Regions from separate parts of the Streptomyces sp. NPDC001549 genome, predicted to be linked through region 2. Evidence: riboswitches for the same ligand, from Rfam matches in the RefSeq annotation. Region 2 holds a riboswitch; the other holds the start of a gene.
The links. A riboswitch is a leader RNA that binds a small molecule or an ion and turns the genes downstream of it on or off. The one in region 2 is predicted to bind S-adenosylmethionine.
Positions count from the first base shown of each region.

Region 1: linked by a shared signal. The riboswitch ahead of thrC (threonine synthase) and the one ahead of ACFY04_RS01610 (aminotransferase class V-fold PLP-dependent enzyme) in region 2 are both predicted to bind S-adenosylmethionine.

Region 1 is NZ_JBIAVJ010000023.1:108,586-114,164, reverse strand. It holds gene ACFY04_RS31435 (MoaD/ThiS family protein) at 77-355, opposite strand; gene thrC (threonine synthase) at 447-1,745, opposite strand; SAM riboswitch class I at 1,739-1,896, opposite strand; gene ACFY04_RS31425 (glucosyl-3-phosphoglycerate synthase) at 2,082-3,032, shown strand; gene ACFY04_RS31420 (trehalose-6-phosphate synthase) at 3,079-4,518, shown strand; gene otsB (trehalose-phosphatase) at 4,750-5,579, opposite strand, start outside.
Region 2 is NZ_JBIAVJ010000001.1:333,715-339,293, forward strand. It holds gene ACFY04_RS01590 (NYN domain-containing protein) at 1-584, opposite strand, end outside; gene ACFY04_RS01595 (hypothetical protein) at 625-864, opposite strand; gene ACFY04_RS01600 (rhomboid family intramembrane serine protease) at 989-1,723, shown strand; gene ACFY04_RS01605 (Lrp/AsnC family transcriptional regulator) at 1,720-2,001, shown strand; gene ACFY04_RS01610 (aminotransferase class V-fold PLP-dependent enzyme) at 2,808-4,217, opposite strand; SAM riboswitch class IV at 4,441-4,557, opposite strand; gene trpD (anthranilate phosphoribosyltransferase) at 4,649-5,579, opposite strand, start outside.

The DNA of each region.
Region 1 (5,579 bases), on a different contig from region 2:
GCGCGTGTCACCTAAGCGGTGACCCGGGCGATCCGGGAGATCCCGGATATCCCGGATATCCCGGATATCCGGGGAATCAGCAACCGCCGGCGACGGCCGGGATGATCGAGACGCCGGCGCCGTCGGGCGTCGCCGCCTGCAGCCCGCCCTCGAAGCGCACGTCGTCGTCGTTGACGTAGACGTTCACGAAACGGCGCAGCTTGCCCTGGTCGTCCAGGACGCGCGCGGCGATGCCCGGGTGGCTCTTCTCCAGGGACTCGATGACCTCGGCGAGGGTCGCGCCCTCGGCCGGGACCTCGGCGACGCCGCCGGTGTAGGTGCGCAGGATGGTGGGGATGCGGACGTTGACGCTCATGGCGCTACTGCCTTTCCGGTAGGGCGGAGGAGAAGGGGAGGGGGGTCCGGCGGGTCAGGCCCGGGCCCGGCCATGACCCGCCGGACACCCCCTAGGCCAGGCCGGCGGCGCGGAACGCGTCCAGGCTCGGGCGGATGGTGGCGGTCTGCCCGCTGTCCGCGGCCACCGCCTCCAGGGTCTTGAGGCCGTCACCGGTGTTGAGGACGACGGTGGTCAGCGCCGGGTCGAGCTGCCCGTTGTCGATGAGCTTCTTCGTCACGCCGACGGTCACACCGCCCGCGGTCTCGGCGAAGATGCCCTCGGTCTGCGCAAGGATCTTGATGGCCTCGACGACCTGCTCGTCGGTGACGTCCTCGACGAAACCGCCGGTGCGGCGGGCGATGTCCAGGACGTACGGGCCGTCCGCCGGGTTGCCGATGGCCAGCGACTTGGCGATGGTGTTCGGCTTCTGCGGGCGGACCACGTCGTGACCGGCCTTGAAGGCGGTGGACACCGGGGAGCAGCCCTCGGCCTGGGCACCGAAGATCTTGTACGGCTTGTCCTCGACGAGGCCGAGCTTGATGAGCTCCTGCAGACCCTTGTCGATCTTCGTCAGCTGCGAGCCGGACGCGATCGGGATCACGATCTGGTCGGGCAGCTGCCAGCCGAGCTGCTCGCAGATCTCGTACGCGAGCGTCTTGGAGCCCTCGCCGTAGTACGGGCGCAGGTTGACGTTGACGAAGCCCCAGCCCTCGCCCAGCGGGTCGCCGATGAGCTCGGAGCAGAAGCGGTTGACGTCGTCGTAGTTGCCCTCGATGCCGACCAGGTCGCCGCCGTACACACCGGCCATGACGACCTTGCCCTGCTCCAGGTCGTGCGGGATGAACACGCAGGAGCGGAAACCGGCCCGGGCGGCCGCGGCGCCGACGGCGCCGGCCAGGTTGCCGGTCGAGGAGCAGGACAGGGTGGTGAAGCCGAAGGCGCGGGCGGCCTCGACGGCGATGGCCACGACGCGGTCCTTGAAGGAGTGCGTCGGGTTGCCGGAGTCGTCCTTGACGTAGAGCTTGCCGGTGATGCCCAGTTCCTTGGCCAGGTTGGCCGCGTCCACGAGCTTGGTGAAGCCGGGGTTCAGGCTGGGCTTGCCGGCCACGTCCGCGGGGACGGGCAGCAGCGGCGCGTAGCGCCAGATGTTGTTCGGGCCGGCCTCGATCGCGGCGCGCAGGGCCTCGGGGTCGCCGGTCGGCAGGTCGTAGGCGACTTCCAGCGGTCCGAAGCACTCGGCGCACGCGAAGATGGGGCCGAGCTCGAAGCGGGTGCCGCACTCGCGACAGGAAAGGCCGGTGGCAGGTCCGAGATCAACAGAGGTGGCGACAGTCTGTGCAGCCATGATGGCGAGGCCCTTTCTCCTCATCTTCCCCATGGCGCACTTCGCCATGAGACGGAATTGGCACCTTCCCTAGCCGGGGACCTCGCTGACGAGCGCTGACGCGCGATCGCGAGAACCGACTGGAGGGTTGCCGGGGCTTCAACGGGCCGTGTCCCTCTGCCCCTCTGGATGAGCGGTATGGCACCGGCACACGCGCTCTATGGCGCGCCGGTGCGTTTGTACGCGGGGACCCCCGGCATGCGGTGGTCCTTCGCGTTGTTCAAGACTGTAACCGAAGGCCCGGGCGGTTGAGACAGCCGTCCGAACCGCGAGATGGATCACATAAGGGCGAATATCACCGACACGCAGGGAGTGCTGAGGGTGCTGGAAGAGGTGGAGCGATGGCTGGCCGACCGCTCCTGGTCCGCCGCCGACCGACCGCTCGACCAGCTGCTCGACCGGAAACGGGCGGCCGGGACCACGGTCAGCGTCGTGCTGCCCGCGCTGGACGAGGAGGCGACGGTCGGCGCGATCGTCGAGACCGTCCGGCGTGAGCTGATCGAGGGACTGCCGGTCCCCCTGGTCGACGAACTGGTCGTCATCGACTCGGGCTCCGCCGACCGGACCGCGGAGGTCGCGGCGAAGGCCGGGGCCCGGGTGGTGCACCGCGACGAGATCCTGCCCCGCCTCCCGGCGCTGCCCGGCAAGGGCGAGGTGCTGTGGCGCTCGCTGCTGGCCACCGGCGGGGACATCGTCTGCTTCGTCGACGCCGACCTGCGGGACTTCTCCGCCACCTTCGTCTCCGGCATCGTCGGACCACTGCTGACCGACCCCGACGTGCAGTTCGTCAAGGCGATGTACGACCGCCCGCTCGGGGACACCCCGGGCCAGGGCGGCCGGGTCACCGAGCTGGTCGCCCGCCCGCTCCTCAACCTCCACTGGCCGCAGCTGGCCGGCTTCGTGCAGCCGCTGGGCGGCGAGTACGCCGTACGCCGCTCCCTGCTGGAACGGCTGCCGTTCCCCGTCGGGTACGGCGTCGAGCTGGGCCTGCTGGTCGACGCGCTGCACACGGTCGGGCTGGACGCGCTGGCCCAGGTGGACGTGGGCGTACGGGTCCACCGCCACCAGGACGGTCAGGCGCTGGGCCGAATGGCCGCGGCGATCTACCGCACCGCCCAGGTACGGCTCTCCCGCGGGCACCTCGTACGGCCCGAGCTCACCCAGTTCGAGCGCGGAGCGGAGGGCTTCGTACCGCGGACGTACCCCGTGGACACGGAGGAGCGGCCGCCGATGGCGGGCATCAAGGAGTACGCGCTGCGTCGCGTGGCGTGAGGGAACGTACGGTTTGAGCGGGCGCGGGCCGGGCTAGGTTGGCCGCATGGCTTCCCAGGTGCTCGTCGCAGCGAACCGCGGCCCCCTCTCCTACGCCCTCGCCGAGGACCGGACGCTCAGCGCCCGGCGCGGCGGGGGCGGTCTCGTCTCCGGACTCTCCACGGCCCTCGCGGAGCAGCCGGAGGCGCTGTGGATCTGCGCGGCCCTGTCGGACGCGGACCGGGAGGCGGTCCGCCGGGGCGTGGCCGAACCGGGCGTCCGGATGCTGGACATCGATCCCACGATGTACGACGACGCGTACAACGGCATCGCCAACTCTGTGCTGTGGTTCACGCACCACCACCTGTACGACATCCCGCGCGAGCCGGTCTTCGATGCGGAGTTCCGGCGGCGGTGGGAGTCGTACGAGCGCTACAACCAGGCCTTCGCCGAGGCCCTGGCCGAGGAGGCCGCCGAGGGCGCGCAGGTGCTGGTCCAGGACTACCACCTGGCGCTGGTGCCCGGAATGCTGCGGGCGCTCCGTCCCGACCTGCGGATCGCCCATTTCACGCACACCCCGTGGGCCGCGCCCGGCTATCTCGCCATGCTGCCGGACGTGGTCCGCGAGACCCTGCTGTGGGGCATGCTCGGCGCGGACGTGCTCGGCTTCCACACCGAGGCCTGGGCGGCCGAGTTCCTGGGCTCCGCGCGGCTCGACGACGCGTGGGGGCGGTCCGAGGTGCGCGACGGCTCGGTGGTGGAGCACAGCCGGTACACAATGTGGCCCACCCGCACCACGCACGTGCGCACGTACCCGCTGGGCGTGGACGGGGACGAGCTGCGGGCGCTGGCGCACCGGCCGGAGGTGAACGCCAAGCTGGCGGAGCTGCGGGCGGAGGTCGACGGCCTGCGGACGATCGTCCGCGTGGACCGCACGGAGCTGTCGAAGAACGTCCTGCGCGGCCTGCTGGCCTACCGGGAACTGCTGACCACGCGCCCGCAGTGGCGGGGCCGGGTGGTGCACCTGGCGTCGGCGTACCCCTCGCGGCAGGACCTGAAGGTGTACCGGGACTACACCCAGTCGGTGCGGGATCTGGCGGCGGAGATCAACGCGGAGTTCGGTACGGCGCAGTGGCAGCCGGTGCTGCTGTCGGTGAAGGACGACTTCGAACGCTCGCTGGCGGCGTACCGGCTGGCGGACGTGGCGCTGGTGAACCCGGTGCGGGACGGGATGAACCTGGTGGCGAAGGAGATCCCGGTGGTGTCGGAGGCGGGGTGCGTGCTGGTGCTGTCCACCGGGGCGGGGGCGTACGAGGAGCTCCGCCAGGACGCGCTGACGGTGAACCCGTACGACGTGACGGCGACGGCGGACGCGCTGCACGCGGCGCTGTCCATGCCGGTGGGTGAGCGCGCGGAACGCACCAAACGCCTGGCGGCGGCTGCCACGTCCCTCCCCCCGACGGCCTGGTTCACGGCCCAGCTGTCGGCCCTGACGCCGCCCGCCTGACCGTCCGCTGCCGGGGCGCCGCCCCAGACCCCGCCGAATCCAGCCCCGCCAGGGGGCACCTCCCAGCGGTAGCTGGGGGAGTTTGAGGCGCGGGGGTCCGGGGGCCGGCCCCCGGACCGACGGCCCTGCTGCCGGGGCGCCGCCCCAGACCCCGCTCCTCGATCGCCGGAGGGGCTGGATATGCCGCTCCGCGGCCAACCAGCCCTCCGGGCGGCGTTCGCGGCTGAAACGTCAGCGGCGGATGGCCTCGGCCAGGGTGGAGAGGAAGGCGGCCACCGAGGCCGGGCCCGGGAGGACGAGGTCGGCGCGTGAGGCCAGTTCCGGCACCTCCGCGGAGCCACTGCACACCAGCAACCCCGGCAGCCCGTCCTTACGGCCCTCCTCCACGGCCGCGAAGGCGGCGAGGTCACCCAGGTCGTCGCCCGCGTACAGCACCGCCTCCACGTCCCGCTCCGCCAGGAACTCGGTCAGGGCGACGCCCTTGTCCATGCCGGGCGGCCTCAGCTCCAGCACCGCCCGCCCCGGTTCGACCATCAGCCCGTGCCGCGCCGCGAGCTCCGCCAGCGGCTCCCGCAGCGCCGCGAAGGCCGCCGCCGGATCCTCCGCCCGGCGGGTGTGCACGGCCAGTGCCCGGCCCTTCTCCTCGATCCAGGTGCCGCGCCAGGCCCCGATGGAGTCCAGGAACCCCGGCAGCTCCGCCCGGACCGCCGCCACCCCGGGGTGCTCGGCGGGCGCGTGGACGATGCCGGTGACGGCGTCCCACCGTTCGGCTCCGTAGTGGCCGAGGACGACCAGGTGCTGCAGGCCGGGGACTCCGGCGAAGCCCCCGTAGCGGACGGCGACGCCCGCCGGCCGTCCGGTGATGACCGCCACCGAGTCGACCTCGGGGGCGAGTGCGGACAGGGCCGGGACGGCTCCGGGGTGGGCTCGGGCCTGGTCCGGGTCCGGGACGATGTCGGCGAGGGTGCCGTCGAAGTCCAGGGCGACCACGGACCGGCGGGGTGCGCGCAGCAGGGCCGCGAGTCCCTCGCGTCCGGCTGCGGTGACGGGCATCGGCAGGT
Region 2 (5,579 bases):
CTGCGCAGCTTGCGCTGAAGCGATTCCGCTTCCTTGCGGGCCGCGTCCAGTTCGACCCGGACCTGCTCCCCGCCCGCGCGCTGCAGCTCCCGTGCGTGGGCCAGCTCCTCGCGCAGCCGCTCCAGCTCGCGCCGGGTCTCCTCGCCGACCCGCTCGGCATCGGCGCGCTGCGCCTCCTCGCCCGCGGCGGCCACCAGCTTGACCCAGCCGGCCGGCCGCAGGATGAAGGCGGCGGCCGCCACGTCCAGCGGATCCGCGGCGGCCGGGGGCGCGCCGGCCTCCAGCGCGGCGGCCAGGTCGGCCTGCGCCTCACGCAGCTTCTCGGCGACCCGGCTCCGGAACACGGCGTCGGTCTCGACCGCCGCGGCCATGGCGTTGCCGGCGAACTTGGCGCGCCGGGTCGGGGTGAACCGGGCGTACTGGCGCAGCTGCGCCGGGAGGTCCGCGACCGTCAGTCCGCCGAAGGCGTCCGAGACGAGCGCGACGACCCGGCGCCGCACGCCTTCCGGCAGCGGGTGGTCGAGCGCCTCGGCGGCGTCGCCGGCCGCATCGGCCGGCTCAGCGCCGCTTGCTGGCTCCACAATCCGTCACCCCTACCGTGATCTTCCTGTGGGTGCGCCTCCGTCAGGAGTCCGCGCCCGGCCTGTCCACGAGCTCGATCTGGTCCACCGCGTTGCACCAGCGGCAGCGGACCGACTCGATAGTCTCATTGACCACCTCGCGCTCCTCGACCTTGGGCTCCCCGGCGAGGTCCAGGTGGACGTACTCCACGACCTTCGACGAACGCGTCACGTCGAAGCGCGTGAGATTGCCGCACAGGGTGCAGCGCCACCGGGTGGTGTCGGTCGGCAGGGGAACCGTCATCAGGCCGCTCTCTCCTTCGTAGCTGATTCAATTAAAGCCGTCCGCGCCGCCGTATGCGTCGTCCTGCGGACCGCAGCTCGTAACCCTACGGCCTGCCACCGCTTCAGGTGGGTCCCCTTGCGTCATGCTCTGTCACATGATCGTAAGGTGGCGGACCGTTCGCGAGGCCGCCCGGGGACCGGTGGTCACCCATGCGCTGATCGCGGGCTGCGCCGTGGTGTTCGTACTCGGCCCGGCCTCGGGACTCAACCCGGCCTACGGGACGGGGGAAGAGCTGCTGTCCGCCGGGACGGCCTACTTCCGGCGCTGGGGCGTGGTCCCCGACGAGCTCTTCACGGGCAGCCCCCGCGCCTGGCTGACCCCGCTGACCGCGCTGTTCGTCCACGGCAGCTGGCTGCATCTGCTCGGGAACATGCTCTTTCTGTACGTTTTCGGCGCAATGGCGGAGGAACGGATGGGCCGTCCGGCGTTCCTCGTCTTCTACCTCTGTACGGGGTACCTGGCGATGGCGGCGTACGCGGCGGCCAACGCGGGCTCCCCGCAGACACTGATCGGGGCCTCCGGAGCCATCTCGGCCGTGCTGGGCGCCTTCCTCTTCCTGCTCCCGCGCGCGAGGGTGACGAGCCTGTTCCCGTTCCTCTTCTTCCTGCCGCTGCGGTTCCCCGCGTGGATGGTGCTGCTGTTCTGGTTCGCCCTCCAGTGGGTGGCGGCGCAGCGGGCCGGCAGCGGGCCGGGGGTCGCCTATCTGGCCCATCTGGTGGGCTTCTCGCTCGGGTTCCTCTACGCGTGGGCCCGCTATCGGGGTACGACTAGAGTGAGGCGACCAGCGACGGCCACCGAGGGAGACAGCCAGCCGTGATCACCGCGATCGTGCTCATCAAGACCAGCGTGGACCGGATCCCCGAGATCGCCGAGTCCATCGCCGCCCTCGAAAACGTCAGCGAGGTCTACTCCGTCACGGGGACGTACGACCTGATCGCGCTGGTCCGCGTGGCCCGTCACGAGAACCTGGCCGACATCATCCCCGGCCGCATCAGCAAGATCCCGGGCGTCGAGGCGACGGACACCCACGTGGCCTTCCGCACGTACTCGCAGCACGACCTGGAAGCGGCGTTCGCGATCGGTCTCGACGCGTAACGCCTCCGGCGCGGTCTGCGGTACGGCCCGGGCTCTGCCCGTCGCCCTGCGGGCGGCTCGGCGGTGTGCGGCTCGGCCGCGCCGTATCCCGGGCGCTGCCCGGACCCGCGCCGTTGCCCTGCGGGCGGCTTGGCGGTGTGCGGCTCGGCCGGATCCACGCCGGGCTCTGCCCGGACCCGCGCCTCAAACGCCGGCGGGGCTGAAGATGCGGGCCCGCGCCTCGGTGGTGGCGGGGCTGGAAGTGGCGGGCCTGTCGGCAAGGGGGCGGGGCGGGGTGCCGGGGCGGGGTGTCTCCTCGGCTCGGCGCGTGCGGGCATGTCTCGGCTGTACCCGGTGGTCGCGCGCTCGTCCTGCGGGGACACCCCACCCCGCCCCCCACCCCTCAGGCTGTCGAAGCCCACGGGGGATGGGAGCCGGTCTGTCGAAGCCCTGCCGTGGGGCGGGGACACGCAGGAGGGTCCCCGCAGGACGAGCGCGCAACCCAGGCCGTCTGGCAGAACCACGGCCGCCTGGCGCGAGCCGAGGAGACCCTCGTGCGGGGCACCGACCCACACCACCAAGCCCCGCCGGCGATTGAGGCGACCCGCCTCGGCAGGGAAGCCACACCACCAAGCCCCGCCGGCGATTGAGGCGCGGGTCCGGGCAGCGCCCGGCGTGGATCCGGACCCGCCGTACACCCCCGAGCCGCCCGCAGGGCAACCCGCAGGGCAACCCGCAGGGGCACCGGCCCCGCCGGCGATTGAGGCGGCCCGCCTCGGCAGGAGGAATCCACACCGCCGAGCCGGCTGCCAAGCCCCGCGCGCCGATTACCGCCGAGCACCCTGCAAGGACACGGCCGACACGCAGCGGCCCTCCTCCGTGCGGTACTGCCACTTCGCGCCGTCCGCGACGAGTTCCCGCACCGCGCGGACGAACCGCTCCACGTGCTCGTCCGGGGTGCCCGCGCCGAAGCTGACGCGGATCGCGTTCAGCGAGCGCTCCCCCGGCGCCGCCTCGGGGGCTCCGCATTCGCCCTGGGCCTGCGGCTCGCTGCCCAGCAGGGTGCGGACCAGCGGGTGGGCGCAGAACAGGCCGTCGCGGACGCCGATCCCGTACTCGGCGGACAGCGCGGCGGCGAAGTGGGAGCTGTTCCAGCCGTCCACCACGAAGGAGATGACGCCGACCCGCGGGGCGTCGTCCCCGAAGAGGGAGAGGATCCGGACCGCCGGGACCTCCGCCAGGCCGCTCCGGACCTTCGCGATGAGGTGCTGCTCGCGGGCGACGAGGTTCTCGAAGCCGGCCTCGGTCAGGGCCTTGCAGGCCGAGGCGATGGAGTAGACGCCGATGACGTTCGGGGAGCCGGCCTCGTGGCGGGCCGCGGTGGTGTGCCACTCGACGTCCACGCCGCCGTCCTCGCGCCGGGCCACCTTGCGGGAGGCCCCGCCGCCGGCCAGGTACGGCTGCGCTTCCTGCAGCCAGTCCGCGCGTCCGGCGAGCACGCCCGAGCCGAAGGGCGCGTACAGCTTGTGCCCGGAGAAGGCGACCCAGTCGACGTCCAGCTCCTGCACGGAGACGCGGTGGTGCGGGGCGAGTTGGGCGGCGTCCAGCACGATGCGCGCGCCGTGGGCGTGCGCGGCGGCGGCGAGTTCCTTGACCGGCCACAGCTCGCCGGTGACGTTGGAGGCGCCGGTGACGCAGACCAGGGCGGGACCGTACGGGTCGCGGTCGGCGAGCGCCCGCTCCAGGGTGGCGACGGCCTCGGCGGGGGTGCGCGGCGCGTTGAGGTAGGTGACCTGTGCGTCGACCCACGGCAGCAGGGAGGCGTGGTGCTCGGTCTCGAAGACGAACACCTGGCAGCCGGCGGGGAGTACGGCGGCGAGCAGGTTCAGCGAGTCGGTGGTGGACCGGGTGAAGACGACCTGGTCGGCGGGGCGGCAGTCGAGGAACTCGGCGACGGTGACCCGGCTCTGCTCGAAGAGGTCGGTGGAGAGCTGCGAGAGGTACCCGGCGCCGCGGTGCACGCTGCCGTAGTACGGGGCGTACGCGGCCACGTCGTCCCAGACCCGCTGCAGGGCGGGGGCGCTGGCCGCGTAGTCGAGGGCCGCGTAGGTGACCTCGCCCCCGGTGACGAGCGGGACCGTGACGTCGCGGCCGAGGACCGCGAGCGGCTCGGCACAGGCGGGGTCGACGGTGGCTGCGGCGGCGGTGGCGACGGCGGCGTTCAGGGTTGCGGACATGGCGGTATCTCCCGGCAGGCAGGGCTGAATGGCTTCGGTGTGCCCGTACGCGGGTACGGCGCTGCGGCCGTCCGGGGTACGGGAGAGTCCTCGGACCGCGGTGGGCGGGGGTACACGGAAGTGACCCTGATCCGAGGGTTGAAGTAGGGGCGGAGTCGCCCTATCGCATTCGCTTGCTCACGGAAAAAGCTCCTCGAGAAGACCAGGACCCCTGGTGTCGAGGGATCCGCGCTTGCCGTAGGCCTTGCTGCCTACGACCTGGTCATCACCCGGGGCACCCCGCCACGGAAGGAGGGTTGCCGGACAGCAAGCCGGGGCCTAAACGCTGTCACTCGTGACCTGTCCAGCATCCTGCCACAAGATCGACCGAACGCAAGACCCCGGTCCGAATGGCGGACCGGGGTCGTCGCTTTCACGCCGTTCTCACACCGCTACGCGTTGCTGGCCGTCACCCAGCGCTCCAGGGCGGCCCGCGCCGCACCCGAGTCGATGGACTCCGCCGCACGGGCGATACCGGCCGTGATCTGCTCCTCCAGGCTGCCCGGGCCCGGGTCGAGGGCCACCAGGGCCGCCGCCGAGTTCAGCAGCACGGCGTCGCGGACCGGTCCGGTCTCGCCGGCCAGCAGGCGGCGGGCCACGTCCGCGTTGTACGAGGGGTCCCCGCCAGCCAGGGCGGAGACGTCGACCAGGGAGATGCCCACGTCACGGGGGTCGAAGGCCCGCTCGGAGACCTTGCCGTCGCCGACCCACCAGATGCGCGAGGTCGACGTCGTGGTCAGTTCGTCCAGGCCGTCGTCACCGCGGAAGACCAGCGCGGAGGAGCCCCGCTCGGCGAGCACGCCCGCGATGATCGGGGCCATCCGGGGATCGGCCACGCCGGTCGCCTGGGCGCGCACCCGGGCCGGGTTGGTCAGCGGGCCCAGCGCGTTGAAGAAGGTCCGGATGCCCAGTTCCTTGCGGGCCGCGGCCACATGGCGCAGAGCCGGGTGGAACTTCACGGCGAAGCAGAAGGTGATGCCCGCCTCCTCGGCGACCTCCACGACCCGCTCCCGGCTCAGGTGGAGGTTCACCCCGAGCTTCTCCAGGACGTCCGAGGAGCCGCTCGCGGAGGACGCGGCCCGGTTGCCGTGCTTGACGACCTTGGCGCCGGTACCGGCCACCACGACCGCCGACATCGTGGAGATGTTCACCGTTTTGGCCCCGTCGCCGCCGGTGCCGACGATGTCCACCGTCCGGCCGGGCACCTCGATCAGGTTGGCGTGCGCGTACATCGCCCGTACGAGGCCGTTGATCTCCTCGACCGTCTCCCCCTTGGCCCGCAGCGCGACCGTGAAGCCGGCGATCTGGGCGTCGGTGGCCTCC